Regions from separate parts of the Staphylococcus delphini genome, predicted to be linked through region 3. Evidence: predicted binding sites of a transcription regulator. Region 3 holds the regulator's gene; each other region holds the start of a gene.
What was found. Region 3 encodes Rex, which represses fermentation and respiration genes when NADH is low (regulators of the CRP and FNR family bind a similar motif). Its sites were predicted from a motif close to TTGTGAAATATTTCACAA; they were not measured.

Region 1 (2,215 bases), 850 kb from region 3:
TTTCGGATTATTGGCGATTGATGTATTGCGGTAAATGCCTATATACGTCACCCACACGACAATCAATAGCACCACTATACCAATACTCCATTTCCAAAACTTTTTCATGGATGTCACCTCTTTATACGCCCTCGATGCAGTCTCATCGATGTTCACTAAATTTACCTGATTCTATTGCAAAATCTATGAAAAGTCAATTTTGTGCACCTTTCCTATATATTGTGACTAGTGTTTCACATGTGGCGTTTCATACGTTTGGTTGAACAGTTTATAATGTACAAATTTGGAAAGTTCATTCGAATGCGTAATCACTAAAATGGTATCGTTACCGCCCACTGTGCCAATTACTTCTTTTAAATTCATTTGATCGATATAAAAATTCACCGTTTGCGCAAAACCAGGTGACGTTTTAATAATTAAGTACGTATCTTTAATACTCAGCGCAATAATCTCCTCTTGATACAAATCAATGAGCCGTGCTTTCGCTTCTTTTTGTGCATTTTCGTTATATTGTCTGTAGCATCGTTGTTGGTTTTCTGATGGCATTTTATAGATCTTCAACTCATTTAAATCTCGACTAATCGTAGCAAGACTGTATCGGATGCCAAAATGCTGTTCAATATAATCTACAATTTCTGCTTTCGTATGAATATCGTGTTCCTTTACAACCATCGATACTAAGTCTAATCTCTTACTCTTCTTCATACTTTTAAACTCCTTAATCTGATGATAGGTCAGTCAGACAACCATACACATCATTATCATAACAAAACAATTGATTCTCAGATGTGAACTTTTTGGCACCTCTCAAAACGCCCTTTTTCATATTCATCAGACGCACCTGCCTATCAAATGGATATCCATACATCATATTGAATGAAGCACCATCTTTCATTGCGCGTTCCATGTCATATTCAATGATTATTCATCCACATGCACCATTCAAGTACTCGGCATGCATAATCTATCAATTTTATGCATTGAATACATCATTTGTATGAAGTATTAGACATTGTTATTGAGAAAAAATTCACAATACATATAAAGAAAGCGCTTTATACTTTGGGTGTATTAAAACAAAGGAGGCGCAACAATGGAAAAGAATCCTATTCAAGTCAATAGTGAAATCGGCACATTAAAAACGGTTTTACTGAAACGACCTGGCAAAGAATTAGAAAATCTTGTGCCCGATCATCTCAGCGGTTTATTGTTTGATGACATCCCTTATTTGAAAGTGGCTCAAGAAGAACACGACAAATTTGCACAAGTGTTAAGAGATGAAGGTGTCGAAGTCGTCTATCTCGAACAATTAGCAGCTGAGGCGATTGCTGACAAGGCTGTACGCGAACAGTTTATTGACGACATTTTAGCAGAATCTCAAAAAACAGTACTCGGTCACGAAAAAGAGATTAAAGCACTTTTTGAAAATTTAAGTGACCAAGAACTCGTCGATAAAATTATGGCGGGTGTGCGCAAAGAGGAAATTCAACTCGACATGAATCACTTAGTGGAATATATGGACGATAGATATCCATTTTATTTAGACCCTATGCCGAACCTCTATTTCACAAGAGACCCTCAAGCTTCTATCGGCCGAGGCATGACGATTAATCGCATGTATTGGCGTGCACGTCGCAGAGAATCGATTTTCATGACGTACATTCTCGCACATCATCCTCGCTTTAAAGACGCGGATGTGCCGGTTTGGTTAGACCGAAATTGTCCATTCAATATTGAAGGCGGCGATGAATTAATTCTTTCAAAAGAAGTGTTGGCCATTGGTATTTCAGAACGGACGTCAGCACAAGCGATTGAACGGTTAGCCCGTCAAATTTTATTCGATGACCAATCAACATTTACGAAATTGTTGGCAATTGAAATACCGAACAGTCGTAGTTTCATGCATTTGGACACAGTATTTACGATGATTGATTACGACAAATTTACGATGCATGCGGCAATCTTTAAAGAAGAAAATCAAATGAATATTTTTACGATTGAAAAAGATGAAACAACGAACGATATTAAAATTTCTCACTCTAGTCAACTGAAGCAAACACTTGAAGATGCGTTACATGTCGACAATATCCAATTCATCCCGACAGGTAACGGCGATGCGATTGACGGTGCGCGCGAGCAATGGAACGATGGCTCAAATACATTAACAATTCGCCCAGGTGTCGTCGTGACGTATGACCGCAATTACGTTTCTAAC
Region 2 (2,215 bases), 260 kb from region 3:
ATGATACCAATCGTCTGTGTTGACATATTTCATCACTCCTTAAAAAAACGTTGTCGTATTGCACCGACGATTAAGCCAATTGCAACCCCGATTGCAAGACCTACTAAAGCATGCGCTAGCCATTGCCCTACGAGTATACCTAAGATGATGCCAATAAGTAGGGGAGGGCCATAAATGCGTTTTCGTGTGTCGTGACTTAAAAGCGTGAAGACGACGAAGTATAATATCGCAAAGACAATGGCAACGAGTATTGAACGTAGCAATAACTCGGTTGTCGTATAGGTGGATTGTGTTTGATTTAGGAAGAAAAAGAGTAGACCTAAAATAATTGAGATGAGGACACCTCTAACGATACGTGTGCGATCCATAATATGCTCCTTAGTCTTTGAATTGTCCCTATTATAACATAGACCGCAATCAATGATGACGTGTACTCATCTATCACAAATGATGCATTAGTTCTTCTTGTTTTCCTTTTTAATCGCTTTGAATTGACCGTGATCATTCAGATAAGCATAAAATAGGCCGATGATTAGGCCACCGCCGATATAGTTGCCAAGTAAAGCGCCGATAATGTTTTTAGTCATATGTAGCATATTGAAAGCGTCTGTTTGATAAATGGCACTGGCAATAAACAAACAAGCATTATAAACAACGTGTTCATAGCCCATAAACGCGAAAATCGTTACACCGAACATCATGACAAATATTTTGGCCAACACATCATCAATCTGCATGGCAATGACTAATGCAATGTTAATAAAGAAATTGGCGAAAATGGCACGGACTAAAATGTTTTGAAAACTATAATCATGAATTTTGACCTGAACGGTATGATCGAGCATTTGTAGCATATCCGGTGTCATGACGTTGGAAAACCGAAGTAAACTAAACAAAATGACAGCACCCATCATATTTCCAACAAAACATAACGTGAATATTTTAAGTACCCGTGTTGGACGAATCAAGTGATAATACAATCCCACCGTAAAATACATGAAATTACTCGTCAGAAGCTCAGAGTTGGTGAACAAAATTAACACGAGGGCAAAACTAAAAGTAAATGCACCCGCCATATTCACGAGACCAGGCGCTACGTCAGGCGCAAATGTTGTTTTAACTGCTAATACAAAAACGGTAATGATGCTAATAATAAATCCAGCCATCATCGCTCTTAATAAATAACGTCTTAGATAAAAGCTCTGAAGTACATCTTTCTTTTGAATTGTCTCAATAATATTTGAAACCCACTGGCGACCATAAAAAATTGTATCCCATTTAATATTAGTATCCTTCATAAATTAGATTCCTTTCTTAAATAATAAACCTAGTATAAGCAATTCGGATGATAATGTGAATATAATCACAATACATTAATGTGACAATATTTCGACGGTCGACGATGCAAGCGCTATCATATCGAAGCGTGATTTTTAATAGGATAACGATACTGTTGTATAGGATGACCGATATATCAAGGGTTAAAGCTGTAACGGATATATATACGCATCAAGGCTGTTTGGCGTTGAAAATAAGAATTTAAATGAATGGGTTAACATTTTTAATTTTTTCTTCAAATTCTGATAGTTTATAGTATAATAGCGACATGCACGGTTCAACATCAATTTTATATGAGTAGGGGTTACAAAAGGAGATGGAACGTTGTCATGGAAGATAATCAATTACACAGAGGATTAAGTTCTCGACAGATTCAAATGATCGCACTCGGTGGTACTATCGGTGTCGGTTTATTCATGGGGGCATCTAGTACGATTGCGTGGACAGGTCCCTCTGTCATTTTTGCATATTTAGTTGCAGGTTTGTTTTTATTTTTAATCATGCGCGCAATGGGAGAAATGGTCTATCTTGATCCATCAACTGGTTCATTTGCAAACTATGCGACAGACTATATCCACCCTGTTGCTGGTTACGTGACTGCATGGGCCAACATTTTTCAATGGATTGTTGTAGGGATGTCAGAAGTCATCGCAGTTGGCGCATATATGAAGTTTTGGTTTCCAGAGTTACCAACATGGATTCCAGGTCTGATTGTCATTGTTCTGTTAACTGCAGCCAATGCGGTGTCTGTAAAAGCGTTTGGCGAATTTGAATTTTGGTTTGCGATGATTAAAATCGTGACAATTATTTTGATGATTATTGCTGGTTTCGGTTTGATTTTCTTCGGTATAGGGAACGGAGGCAATCCAATCGGTCT
Region 3 (2,215 bases):
CATTAAATGCCGCACGACGTCAAACGCAAATTGTTAGTACTTCAGCAAATGCATCTCATTAAATTATTAAAGAAAGGTGATAAAAAATGAAACATGAATTAGGCACTATTGGAATGGTATGCCCTTTCCCATTAATAGAAGCACAAAAGAAAATGGAAGATTTAAATATTGGTGATGAGTTGAAAATAGATTTCGATTGCACACAAGCTACAGAAGCTATACCTCAATGGGCAGCAGAACAAAATTATCCCATTACTGAATTCGAGCAATTAGGTGATGCTTCTTGGACCATTACCGTTCAAAAAGCTTAATGATTGACACACAAAAAAGCAACGCCTACCTTATTCACAAGGACGTTGCTTTTTTGTGTTCTAGTCATTATTAGCAAACGCTCAACTGAGCTATTGTTTATAAGCTCAGTTCGTCAATTTTTATTCTTCCGTTACACCATAATTTTTCATAAAGAAGAGTAGCGATTGGAGTTCAATCCCTAAGTCAATTTGATGTACTTGTACTGATTGTGGCGCGTGAACACGTTTAGGCGTAAAATTCAAGATACCTTTGATACCTGCTTCGACTAATTGATCGGTCACTGCCTGTGCTGCTGATTCAGGTGTCGCAATTATGACAACTTCTAATTCTCCTGAAGCAATGGTTTCTTTAATGTCATCCATCGACTTAATCGTAATATCCCCAACTGTCGTACCGATGATGTCTTCTCTAATGTCAAAGGCTTCTGTAATGGTCATATCATCATGGATTGAAAAGTTATACGAAATTAATGCTGTACCTAAGTGACCGACACCGACGATACCAATTTTGATAATATCTGAATCACTTAATTCTGATTTAAAAAATTCTAATAAACTATCAATATTATAACCGTAACCTTTTTTGCCTAATTCACCAAAATAAGAAAAATCTCGACGTATTGTGGCTGAATCTATATTTAAGCCTTCACTAATGGCTTTTGAATTAACACGATCTTCGCCTTTCGCTTTTAAAGTATTCACAAATCGATAATACAAAGGGAGACGTTTTAAAGTCGCTCTAGGAATTTTGTTCATTGATTTTCCCATTTTGAAGTCCTCCGATATGATTTCTAATGTGTGTGATAGCTTTCACAGTCTGTTTTTTAATTATAACTTAATTTATATAATAAGGAAACATTTAGTATTTGATACATATAGGGTTTGTTGTACAATAAATAAGAACGAAAGGAGTATGCCCTATGATTTTAATGCAGTTAAGTCAGATTACGAAATCGTTTGATGGCGAAGAAATTTTTGAAGGCGTTAATTTTGAAGTGAAAACAGGGGAGCGCATTGGTATCGTAGGTCGAAACGGTGCGGGTAAATCCACATTGATGAAAATTATCGCAGGTGTAGAATCATATGACTCAGGCCACATCTCAAAAATCAAAGGTCTTAAACTCGGCTATTTAACACAACAAATGACTTTAAATACTGAAAATACGGTTTTTGAAGAAATGGCAAAACCTTTTGAACAAGTGAAAGCGCTTGGCAAACGTATGCAAGAAGAAACCGACTGGCTCGCTGCACATGCGGAAGCTTATGAAACGACGGAATATCAAACGCATATCGCAAAATATGAACAATTATCCAATGAATTTGAACAACTCGGAGGCTATCATTATGACAGTAAAATCAAAACTGTGTTGAATGGCCTTGATTTTAGTGAGGCAGATTACGACCGACCTATTAATGATTTTAGTGGCGGTCAAAAAACACGGCTCTCACTCGCACAAATGTTATTGAGTGAACCAGACTTGCTTTTACTCGATGAACCGACAAACCATTTAGACATGGCGACTACAGAATGGTTAGAAGATTATTTGAAATATTTTAAAGGTGCTATCGTCATTATTTCACACGACCGCTTCTTCCTCGATAAAATTGTGACGCAAATTTATGACGTCTCACTAGGCGAAGTGAAACATTATGTCGGCAATTATGCGAAGTTTATCCAGTTACGAGATCAATACTTTCAAAAGCGACTCGCGGAATATGAACGTCAACAAAGCGAAATCAAACGACTGGAAACGTTTGTCGAAAAAAATATTACCCGTGCATCTACAAGCGGTATGGCAAAAAGTCGTCGTAAAATGTTAGAAAAAATGGCACGTATCGAAAAACCAATGCTTGATGCGAGAAGTGCGAACATCCAATTTGATTTCGATCGCAATACAGGCAAT
Region 4 (2,215 bases), 370 kb from region 3:
ACATTTTCAGCGTAATCTGGCGCAACAGACACCACTTTTGCCCCTTTATAACGCACTTCTGTCATAAAGTGTGCATCCGGCGTACGTGTGAGCGGTACGTTAGAGCCCCACATCATAATGTAAGACGAATTGTACCAGTCACTTGATTCTGGCACGTCTGTTTGTTCACCCCAAATTTGTGGCGATGCTGGTGGTAAATCCGCATACCAATCATAAAAACTCAACATTTCCCCACCGAGTAACGAAATAAAACGCGCACCCGCCGCATAACTGATCATCGACATCGCTGGAATTGGCGTGAAACCAGCAATACGGTCTGGACCATCTTTTTTAATCGTGTAAATGAGCTGTGCTGAAATGAGTTGAGACACATCTTTCCAATTCGTGCGGACATGTCCCCCTTTACCACGTGCTGACTTATAAATTTTTGCTTTTTCTTCATCTTCTACAATGGATGCCCACGCTTTAATCGGATCTTGATGTTCCTCTAAAGCTGCCGTCCATAACTCCCAAAGCTTACCTCTCACATAAGGATATTTAATACGTAACGGGCTATATTCATACCAAGAAAACGATGCCCCACGCGGACAGCCACGCGGTTCAAACTCCGGCATATCCGGTCCACAACTCGGATAGTCGATTTGTTGATTTTCCCAAGTAATCACACCGTTTTTCACAAATACCTTCCATGAGCATGACCCGGTACAGTTAACACCATGTGTCGTACGTACCACTTTGTCATGACTCCATCGTTCACGATACATCTTTTCCCACTCACGGCTTTTATGTTCTAATACTGACCAATTGCCATTAAATTTTTCAGTCGGTTTAAAAAATTGCATTCCAAATTTAGCCATAGATATCCTCCTTTTTCGCATAGCACGCCCTATCACTCTGATTGTACATTTATTCACAAAATGAAGATATTAGGGAAATACCTAATTCACTAGTGGGAATCCCTAGTGTTTGTTGTGAATTAAAATGAAAAATAGGGAAATGATAACGTAGAAGTTTATGAATAAAAAATATTTCAGATTTTTCTGGCAATTATGAAATTTAAGGTTTATAATTAGTCTATCACATAAAAAAGGGGCTAAAATTATGAATAAAGTAAAAGAATTACCAATTGAAGTCTTGGAAAATTTAGAATCATGTTCATGTGCTTGTGGAACTGTTACTGGTAAAGGATCAGGCGTTTAATTATAGGGAGGTTATTAATATGAGTAGGGTTAAAGAATTGCCAATTGAAGTCTTAGAAAATTTAGAGTCATGTGCATGTGCTTGTGGACAAAAAATAGGAAGTGGTAACGGGAATTAAAAAGGGGCAGTTGTTCCTTTTTAATTTTTCCTTATTTGGAGGGATTTTATGTTTATAGCTGAAGATTTATTATTTATCACCGCTGATAGTAAGTATTTAATTTATAGTGGCTCATATCATAAAGCGTTAATAGTAGATTCTGAAATATTTGCTAACTTACATAAACGCAATTGCAAATATTTTTCACAAAAATATCTGGATAAAGATATACTTGAAAAATTAATAAAGCATGGAATGATATTTAAATCTTATACAGACTATGTTATAAACAATTATTATAATTCTACATTTAAATTTAGAAGCACTGATATTTCAATAAATACCGTTTATTTCCACGTTACTCAACGTTGTAATCTAAAATGTAGCTATTGCTATAATAAAGATAATTTAAATAAAGCTGATATGTTAAAAACTGATACTGTGAAAAGCATTATAGATAAACTTGTAAAAATAAATGTTAAGCACATTAATTTTACTGGGGGAGAAATTTTATTACGTAAAGATATTGAAGAAATAGTGAAGTATACATATGAAAAAGGTATATCTATTGATATTTTAACGAATGGTTTACTACTCAGTAAAAGAAAAAATTTATATAAATACGTTGACAAATTCATAATAAGTTTAGATACATTAATTTCTGAAAACAATAAAAGAATCGGATTGGAAATAGATAAATTATTAAGCAATTTAAATAATATACCTAGTGAGTATAAAAACAAAATTTCAATTAGATCTGTAGTATTTAAAGATAGCAAAGATTGGATTGATGTAAAAAATCACATTGAAAAGACTTTAAAAATGCAACATATTAAGGTTCCCTTCATTCCAAATTCACAAGAAGAAATAAACTATATGCCTGACATGAATTGTTTTGTTAACGACGAAGATAATTGT

Region 1: the regulator Rex is predicted to act here: its motif matches at 1,019-1,036, upstream of arcA (arginine deiminase).
Region 2: the regulator Rex is predicted to act here: its motif matches at 1,352-1,369, upstream of EL101_RS02780 (formate/nitrite transporter family protein).
Region 4: the regulator Rex is predicted to act here: its motif matches at 899-916, upstream of EL101_RS02280 (nitrate reductase subunit alpha).

Annotation. Positions count from the first base shown of each region.
Region 1 covers NZ_LR134263.1:63,162-65,376, reverse strand. The annotation lists gene EL101_RS00285 (alpha/beta hydrolase) at 1-108, opposite strand, end outside; gene EL101_RS00280 (arginine repressor) at 226-705, opposite strand; gene arcA (arginine deiminase) at 1,094-2,215, shown strand, end outside.
Region 2 covers NZ_LR134263.1:649,761-651,975, forward strand. The annotation lists gene EL101_RS02770 (hypothetical protein) at 1-26, opposite strand, end outside; gene EL101_RS02775 (hypothetical protein) at 33-368, opposite strand; gene EL101_RS02780 (formate/nitrite transporter family protein) at 456-1,298, opposite strand; gene EL101_RS02785 (amino acid permease) at 1,668-2,215, shown strand, end outside.
Region 3 covers NZ_LR134263.1:912,014-914,228, reverse strand. The annotation lists gene EL101_RS04120 (YeeE/YedE family protein) at 1-62, shown strand, start outside; gene EL101_RS04115 (sulfurtransferase TusA family protein) at 87-311, shown strand; gene EL101_RS04110 (redox-sensing transcriptional repressor Rex) at 432-1,079, opposite strand; gene EL101_RS04105 (ABC-F family ATP-binding cassette domain-containing protein) at 1,232-2,215, shown strand, end outside.
Region 4 covers NZ_LR134263.1:539,709-541,923, reverse strand. The annotation lists gene EL101_RS02280 (nitrate reductase subunit alpha) at 1-857, opposite strand, end outside; gene EL101_RS02275 (radical SAM/SPASM domain-containing protein) at 1,367-2,215, shown strand, end outside.